2 regions of the Mesorhizobium sp. WSM4808 genome follow, and region 2 is predicted to be linked to the other one. Evidence: riboswitches for the same ligand, from Rfam matches in the RefSeq annotation. Region 2 holds a riboswitch; the other holds the start of a gene.

What was found. Region 2 has a riboswitch for S-adenosylmethionine ahead of AC0L2U_RS09675 (O-succinylhomoserine sulfhydrylase). Riboswitches for the same ligand answer to the same signal wherever they lie in the genome.
Positions count from the first base shown of each region.
Region 1: linked by a shared signal. The riboswitch ahead of metX (homoserine O-acetyltransferase MetX) and the one ahead of AC0L2U_RS09675 (O-succinylhomoserine sulfhydrylase) in region 2 are both predicted to bind S-adenosylmethionine.

Region 1 is NZ_JBVVQX010000006.1:40,922-45,333, forward strand. Features, by position in the region: gene AC0L2U_RS12585 (DUF1330 domain-containing protein) at 1-60, shown strand, start outside; gene metW (methionine biosynthesis protein MetW) at 68-685, opposite strand; gene metX (homoserine O-acetyltransferase MetX) at 682-1,851, opposite strand; SAM riboswitch at 1,966-2,043, opposite strand; gene hisC (histidinol-phosphate transaminase) at 2,180-3,289, shown strand; gene AC0L2U_RS12605 (prephenate/arogenate dehydrogenase family protein) at 3,295-4,230, shown strand; gene AC0L2U_RS12610 (sugar kinase) at 4,320-4,412, opposite strand, start outside.
Region 2 is NZ_JBVVQX010000004.1:414,423-418,834, forward strand. Features, by position in the region: gene AC0L2U_RS09660 (ceramide glucosyltransferase) at 1-320, shown strand, start outside; gene AC0L2U_RS09665 (hypothetical protein) at 405-761, opposite strand; gene AC0L2U_RS09670 (BrnA antitoxin family protein) at 778-1,005, shown strand; gene AC0L2U_RS09675 (O-succinylhomoserine sulfhydrylase) at 1,029-2,216, opposite strand; SAM riboswitch at 2,274-2,351, opposite strand; gene AC0L2U_RS09680 (2'-deoxycytidine 5'-triphosphate deaminase) at 2,490-3,584, shown strand; gene AC0L2U_RS09685 (hypothetical protein) at 3,657-4,043, shown strand; gene AC0L2U_RS09690 (ABC transporter substrate-binding protein) at 4,143-4,412, shown strand, end outside.

The sequences.
Region 1 (4,412 bases), on a different contig from region 2:
GACGTGGTGTTTGCTGACGGCGTCGAACATCCGCACAAGGCCACGGACATCCTCGATTAGCTTGCGGCTACTGCCGTTTCAGCAGGAACACTGCCTGCTGGCCGAAGAAGTTCCAGAACCACCACGGCATCGACAGGCCGATCTTCTGGCCGTTGGCGTCGAGAGCGGTTGCCTTCTCGACGGTCGCGCCGAGCTCGTCGCACAGATTGACGAAGTCGCGGATGGTGCAGAAGTGGATGTTGGGCGTGTCGTACCAGGAATAGGGCAGGTCCTTGGTCACCGGCATGCGGCCGTTGACGAACAGTGACAGACGCACACGCCAATGGCCGAAATTGGGGAAGGAGACGATGGCGCGATTGCCGATCCTGAGCAGTTCGTCGAGCACCAGCTTCGGGTTGCGGGTGGCCTGCAGCGTCTGCGAGAGGACGACGAAGTCAAAGCCCTTGTCGGGATAGAATTCGAGATCCTTGTCGGCATCGCCCTGGATGACCGAGAGGCCGCGCGCCACGCATTCGTTGACGCCGCGCTGCGACAGCTCGAGCCCACGGCCGTCGACCTGCTTGCTGTCCTGCAGCAATTCGAGCAGCGAGCCGTCGCCCGAGCCGACATCGAGCACGCGCGACTGTGGTGGGATGAGGTTGGCGACGACTTCAAGGTCGACGCGCTGGTCGCGGTTGACGCTCATAGGCCCAGCCCTCTCGCCCTGGCGGCCGAGCCGATGAAGCCGTTGATGGCGGCAAACAGTTCCGGCTCGTCGAGCAGGAATGCGTCGTGGCCGCGGTCGGTCTCGATCTCGACGAAGGATACCGATGCTCCGGCGGCGTTGAGCGCATGCACGATCGAGCGGCTCTCCTCGGTCGGAAAAAGCCAGTCCGAGGTGAACGACACCAGGCAGAAGCGGGTTTTCGTGCCGGCGAAAGCATCGGCCAGCCGGCCGCCATGGTCGGCGGCAAGGTCGAAATAGTCCATCGACCGCGTCATGTAGAGGTAGGAATTGGCGTCGAAGCGATCGACGAAGGTCATGCCCTGGTGGCGCAGATAGCTTTCGATCTGGAAGTCGGCGTCAAAGCCGAAGGTCAGCGCTTCGCGATCCTGCAGATTGCGGCCGAACTTGCGGTGCAGGGCGGCTTCCGACAGGTAAGTGATGTGGGCGGCCATGCGCGCCACCGCCAGGCCCTTTTCCGGGCGTTTACCGTGCTCGAAATATTTGCCGCCATGCCAGTCCGGATCGGCCATGACAGCCTGGCGGCCAACCTCATGAAAGGCGATGTTCTGCGAGGAATGGCGCGCGCCGGTGGCGATCGGCAGCGCCGAGAAGACGCGCTCCGGATAGCTCGACGCCCATTCCAGCACCTGCATGCCGCCCATCGAGCCGCCGAGCACGCAAAACAGTTTCTCGATGCCGAAATGGTCGATCAGCATCTGCTGCGCCCGCACCATGTCGCGAATGGTGATAATGGGCAGGTCAAGCCCGTAGGGCTTGCCGGTGGCGGGATTGGTCGAGGCCGGACCGGTGGACCCAAGGCAACCGCCGATAACGTTGGAGCAGATGACGAAGAAGCGATTGGTGTCGATGATCTTGCCGGGGCCGATCAGCACTTCCCACCAGCCAGGCTTGCCGGTCACCGGATTGGTGCTGGCGACGTGCTGGTCTCCGGTCAGTGCATGGCAGACGAGGATGGCGTTGGAGCGGGCATCGTTCAGCGTGCCGTAGGTCTGGTAGGCGATCTGGAACGGTGACAGCAGCGTGCCGGCGTCCAGCTTGAGCGGCTTGTCGGATCCAAAACGCAAAACCGGGCTCGACGGCTGGTCGACCTCGTTGTTGGTTTTGCGGGCGCGCAGAACGGCCATGACATCCATCTCACACTTTGAGCCCACGCATCGCGCTTGTCGAAAGTCGAGGCCGATACGGGTGTCCGGCCGGGGCGGACAACAAAAAACCGGCATTGCAGTCGCAAAGCCGGTTACAGGATGCAAACGGCCCTTTAGCAAGTTGTTTAACGTGGCTGCAAGCCGACCGGCCAAATCACCACGGAAGTTCGCACCCCTTCTAGGGCTGTGGCGCGCCGTCGTCAACGGCCAGCCCTGGGCGATGGCTGTCGCCTCTCGACATTGCAGGCCACGGCTTGTATTTCCGCTGCGGCTTCCCTCAGGAAGCGTTCTCGACGGATTTTGCGACATGAGCCAGACACCGGACCAGGCACGTCCAACCCCGCGTGCGGGCATCATGGACATCGACGCCTATGTGCCGGGCAAGAGCACGGCGCCCGCCGGCGTCGCCAAGGTCCACAAGCTGTCATCAAACGAGAATCCGCTAGGGCCCTCGCCGAAAGCGATCGAAGCCGCGCGCGAGATTGCCGGCAAGCTCGACATCTATCCCGACGGCACCGCCAGGCGGCTGCGCGAAGCGATCGCCGAGGTGCACGGCCTCAACCCGCAGAACATCATCTGTTCCAACGGTTCCGACGAGATTCTCGGCCTGCTGGCGCAGACCTATCTGGCGCCCGGCGACGAGGCCGTCATCACCGAACACGCCTTCATGGTCTACAAGATCTACATCCAGTCGGCGGGTGCCGTTCCGGTGACGATCAAGGAAAGAGACGAGCGCGCCGACATCGACGCCATCCTGGCTGCGGTCACGCCGCGCACCAAGATCGTGTTCCTCGCCAATCCCAACAACCCGACCGGCACCTATGTACCGTTCCAGGAGGTACGCCGGCTGCATGCCACGCTGCCGAAGAACGTGCTTCTGGTGCTCGACGCGGCCTATGCCGAATATGTCCGCCGCAACGACTATGAGGCCGGCATCGAACTGGTCGGCAGCACCGAGAACGTGGTGATGACCCGTACCTTCTCCAAGATCGGCCTGGGTGGCGCGCGGATCGGCTGGATGTATGCGCCGATGCATATCGTCGACGCCATCAACCGCGTGCGCGGTCCCTTCAACGTCAATGCGACGGCGATCGAGGCCGGTATCGCAGCCATCCGCGACCGCGCCCATGTCGAGCGCAGCGTGGCGCACAACGAGACCTGGCTTGCCTGGTTGAGCGAGGAATTCACAAAGCTCGGGCTGCGGGTAACGCCGAGCGTCGGCAATTTCGTCCTCATTCATTTTCCCGATGACCAGAAGCATTCGGCGGCGGCGGCGGACGACTATCTGACGGCGCGCGGCTATATATTGCGGCGCGTTTCGGGCTATGGCTTTCCCAACGCGTTGCGCATGACCGTCGGCACCGAAGAGGCCAATCGCGGCGTTGTCGCCGCTCTCACGACATTCCTGAAAAGCTAGAGACCATGACATCACCGATGTTTGAAAAGATCGCGCTGGTCGGCATCGGCCTGATCGGCTCGTCGCTGGCCCGCGTCATCCGCCGCGAAGGTCTCGCCCGTCACTTGGCCATTTCGACCCGCAGTGCCGCGACACTGGCGCGAGCCGAGGAACTCGGGCTGGGCGATAGCTATACTACCGATGCGAGAGAAGCTGTCCGCGATGCCGACCTGGTCATCGTCTCGGTGCCGGTCGGCTCGTCCGGCGCGGTGGCCGAGGAAATCGCGCCGGCGCTGAAGCCGGGCGCGATCCTCACCGATGTCGGCTCGACCAAGGCGTCTGTCATCGCGCAGATGCAGCCTTATGTGCCTGAAGGTGTCCATTTCATTCCCGGCCATCCGCTGGCGGGCACGGAAAAATCCGGCCCCGACGCCGGTTTCGCCGACCTGTTCGACAATCGCTGGTGCATCTTCACGCCGCTGCCCGACACCAACCCGGACGCGCTGGAGAGGCTGTCGGAGTTCTGGCGCCGCTGCGGTGCCAACATCGACACGATGGACCCGCAGCATCACGACATGACGCTGGCCATCGTCTCGCATTTGCCGCACATCATCGCCTACAACATTGTCGGCACCGCCGATGATCTGCAGTCGGTGACCAAGTCCGAAGTGATCAAATATTCGGCTTCCGGCTTCCGCGACTTCACCCGCCTTGCCGCCTCCGACCCGACCATGTGGCGGGATGTCTGCCTGCACAACAAGGACGCCATCCTTGAAATGCTGGCGCGGTTCTCGGAAGATCTGGCGTCGCTGCAACGCGCGATCCGCTGGGGCGACGGCGAAAAGCTCTTCGATCTGTTCACCCGCACCCGCGCCGTACGCCGCTCGATCATCGAGGCCGGCCAGGACATCGACGTGCCCGATTTCGGTCGCCAGGCCGTCGAGCATCCCGCGAAGGGCTAGAGCAATTCCAGGAAAAGTGTGAGGCGTTTTTCCCGGGAAAAGCGCTAGCGCTTTCCCTTGGGAATTGCGTCAAAACAAAAGCGTCAGTTTCAGGCTGGCCAGGTCTGCGCAACCATGGCCAGCGTCTCGGCCCTATCCGGCGCGCCCAGCCTGCCGCCGAAGCGCAGGCATTTGAGCGCCGC
Region 2 (4,412 bases):
TGTTCTTCGCACCCGAAATCCTGACCGGCGCCTTGGTGCCGCTGGTGCTTGCGCTGATTGCCGCAGCCAGTGCCGGTTTCAGCCTCTGGGCAACCGCCATTGCCGTACTGGCGGCCTTCTACCTTCCGGAGTGCGCCCTGGCCTGGTCCAAGGGCTGGTACCTGTCGCCACGCATGGTCGCCGCGATCATGGCGCGCGACCTGATCCTGCCGGCGATGTGGGGACGCGGCTGGCTCGGCGGCGCCGTCGACTGGCGCGGCAATGCGATGACCATCGGCACCAAGACGGCCGAGCTGGAAGAGACGCCGTCCGGCGCCTGAAGGCGTCAGCTAGGTTTGACCGCTGGAATAATTATCGTATATACGGAAATGTTGCGTTAGGCTCTATTTTTGTGTATACATAATTTATGGGAACGCACCGGCGGCGATGCAGTTCGAGTGGGATGAAAACAAGGCCAGGACGAACAGGGCCAAGCATGGCGTGGATTTGCGATCGCACCATCCTTCGACTTCGCCAACGCCGCTATCAGGCTCGACGACAGCGAGGACTTTGGCGAGGACCGCCTCGTTGCCATCGGTCTGATCGGAACTGGCGTCCATGTGATGGTTTATGTCGAGCGACGATACGCCATCCGCGTTATTTCGCTGCGCAAGGCCACAAGGCAGGAAATTACGGACTATGTCGAAAACCTCTAAGACGATCGTACGCCGTGAGGCTGCTGCGCCCCAGCTGTCACGTGCTGACGCTTTGGCGTTGGCCAAAAAGGCGCTTGCCGCGATGACCGACGAAGAAGATGCCAAGATCACCGCTGCGGCCGAAGCCGATCCGGATGCGCAGCCAACCGATGCCGTTTCGCGCCGCAAGGTTGGCCGGCCGCCGCTTGCCCGGCCCAAACGTGCCGTACAGCTACGCCTCGACGCCGACGTTCTCGACCGCTTCAAGGCCGCTGGCGATGGCTGGCAGACCCGCATGAACGAAGTGCTGCGCAAGGCGGTCGGCCTGTAATCCTGTGACGACGCTCGCGCGCGCTACCTGGCCTTCAGCGCCTGCGCGATGTCCTCGAGCAGATCGTCGGTGTCCTCCAGCCCAACCGAAAGTCTGAGCGTGCCCGGCCCGATGCCGAGCTCGGCGCGCGCTTCGTCGCTCAAATTCTTGTGCGTCGTCGTCGCCGGATGGGTGATCAGGCTCTTGGCGTCACCGAGATTGTTGGAGATCAAGACGATGTCGAGCGCGTTCTGCAAGGCGAAGGCCGCCTGCTTGCCGCCCTTGACGTCGAGACAGATCAGTGTCGAGCCGCCCGACATCTGCTTCTTGACGATGTCGGCCTGCGGATGGTCGGCGCGGCCGGGATAGATGACGCGGGCGATTTCCGGCCGCTCGGCCAGGAAATCCGCGATCCGGCCGGCACTTTCCGTCTGCTGGCGCACGCGTAGCGGCAGCGTCTCCAGGCCCTTCAGCAACGTCCAGGCGTTGAAGGGCGAAAGGCTTGGGCCGGTATGGCGGAAATAGTCGTGCAGGTTCTCGTCGATCCACTTCTTGTCCGACAGGATCACGCCGCCGAGACAGCGCCCCTGGCCGTCTATGTGCTTGGTCGCCGAATAGACGACGATATGGGCGCCGAGCTGCAAGGGCTTCTGCTGCAGGGGCGTGGCGAAGACATTGTCGACGATCAGCCTTGCGCCGATCGAATTGGCAAGCGAAGCGACAGCGGCGATATCGACCACTTCCAGCGTCGGATTGGTCGGGCTTTCCAGGAAGAACAGCTTGGTGTTCGGCTTGACCGCCTTTTCCCAGTTGGCGATGTCGGTGCCGTCGACCAGCGTCGCCTCGATGCCGTATCTCGGCGCCAGCGTCTCGACCACCCAGCGGCAGGAGCCGAACAGCGCACGTGCCGCCACGATATGGTCGCCGGCCTTGGCGCTGCACAGAAGGGCGGCCGTCACCGCCGCCATGCCCGACGCGGTGGCGCGCGCGTCTTCGGCGCCTTCCAGGGCGCACATGCGTTTTTCGAACATGTCGACGGTCGGATTGGCGTAGCGCGAATAGATGAAGCCCGGTTCCTCACCCTTGAAACGGGCTTCGGCGGCCTGCGCCGTTTCGTAGACATAGCCCTGGGTGAGGTAGATCGCTTCCGACGTTTCGCCGAAACCGGAACGCAGCGTTCCGCTGTGCACGAGTGCCGTCTGAGGCTTCCAGTTGTGCTTCTTGGTGCTCATCGCTTTTCTTCCAGACACAAAAAAACCGGCCGCGAAAGTCGCAACCGGTCCATACGGCCTTGCGGCCCGACGGTCCTTTAGCGACTTGTTTAACGTGGCTGCAAGCCGACCGGCCAAATCACCACGGGATAACGACCCTTTAGACCCGCGCCACGCTTGCGTCAATTGCCGGCTTCATTAAGAGGTTTGTACCAAGCAGGTTCCGCAAAAGTGTTCCACGGTTTTGCGACCAGAACCTGCGACAAGAAAAACGTCTGACCTAGGAGTGGAGCCTTGCGGCAGACAGGCATTCTTCCCGATCAGGACATATCGGCGCTGTTCCAGTCCGGCGCGCTGAAGTCGGCGCGTGCGCTCGACGCCGACCAGATCCAGCCGGCCAGTCTCGATCTCAGGCTCGGCGACAAGGCCTGGCGGGTGCGGGCCTCCTTCCTGCCCGGCCCCAACCACAAGGTCTCGGAAAAGCTCGACCGGCTGCAGCTGCACGAGATCAGTCTTGCCGAGGGCGCGGTGCTGGAGACCGGCTGCGTCTATATCGTGCCCTTGCTTGAAAGCCTGGCATTGCCGGCTGATATTTCGGCCTCGGCCAATCCGAAGAGCTCGACCGGGCGGCTCGACATCTTCACCCGGGTCATGACCGATCGCGGCCACGAGTTCGACAAGATCGCTGCCGGCTATCACGGCCCGCTGTTTCTGGAAGTCAGCCCCCGCACCTTCCCGATCGTCGTGCGCACCGGCTCACGCCTGTCGCAAATCCGCTTCCGCACCGGCAATGCGCTGCTCTCCGAAGTCGAGCTGCACGCCCTGCATCGCGCCGAGATGCTGGTCGCTACCGAGCCGCCGAACATTTCCGGCGGCGGCATCGCGCTGTCGATTGACCTCAACGGCGACCAAAACGGCCTGGTCGGCTACCGCGGCAAGCATCACACCGGCCTCGTCGATGTCGACAAGCGCGCCGCGCAGGAAGTCGTCGACTTCTGGGAGCCGATCCACAAGAGCGGCGCCGGCGAACTGGTGCTCGATCCCGACGAGTTCTACATCCTCGTCAGCCAGGAGGCGGTGCACGTGCCGCCGCTCTACGCCGCCGAGATGACGCCCTTCGATCCGCTGGTCGGCGAATTCCGCGTCCATTATGCCGGCTTCTTCGATCCGGGCTTCGGCCACTCCGCGTCTGGCGGCACCGGCAGCCGGGCGGTGCTGGAAGTGCGCAGCCATGAAGTGCCGTTCATTCTCGACCATGGCCAGATCGTCGGCCGGCTGGTCTACGAGCATATGCTGAAGCGGCCGCAGGCCCTCTATGGCACCGATCTCGGCTCCAACTATCAGGCGCAGGGCCTGAAGCTGTCCAAGCATTTCCGCGCCGCGCGCTGAATACTTGATCCGGCGGAGCTCTTGTGAAAACTCGGCCAGGAGATGGTTCGTACTGGAAGAGCGGTGAGTTCAATGAACGACCCCTATGACGACATCTTATCGCTAACCGACAGCAAACCGATTTGGTGGGATGTCCATGACGTGCCGCGCTTTGCTCCGTTTCGTCCAGGCATGGGCGCGTATGGTAGGCCAACGGAATGCCTCCTTGTATTGGCTCGGGCGCGCGGTGGTCCTGAATACCTGCAGTTGATATGCGGGCACACCGCCCAGTTTGAGAGAGCCGACCATCTGACCCGGTCGAAGACTTTGGCAATGGGCGAGCCTCCAGCAGGTTTGCACGCCGAGAACGGCGACCTGAGTGTTGAGCCAGTCAAAGTGCTGGAGTATTGGCGGCGTGATCCAAATCCTTTTGCCAAGTGGCAAAGGCTACCCGAATTTGAAATCGACCTAATCGATTGATGGCCTTCGGTCCCGACCAGACTCAGCTTGCCTGACTCTGCCCCGCCATGCTTGGTTACGCTGACCTTGAAACGAAACACTGCAAGGGGAACCAAGAAAATGCAGATTTCAAAATGGATCATATCGGCAGCAGGCGCTGCCATGCTGGTGGTGGCGGCCGGCTCGCTTTCGCAGGCGCAGGAGAAAATCAAGATCGGCACGGAGGGCGCCTATCCGCCGTTCAACACCATTACCGCTGACGGCAAGGTCGAAGGCTTCGACATCGACATCGCCAATGCACTATGCGCGCAGATGAAGGTCGAGTGCGAGATCGTCACCCAGGACTGGGACGGCATCATTCCCGCTTTGCAGGCGAAGAAATTCGACGCC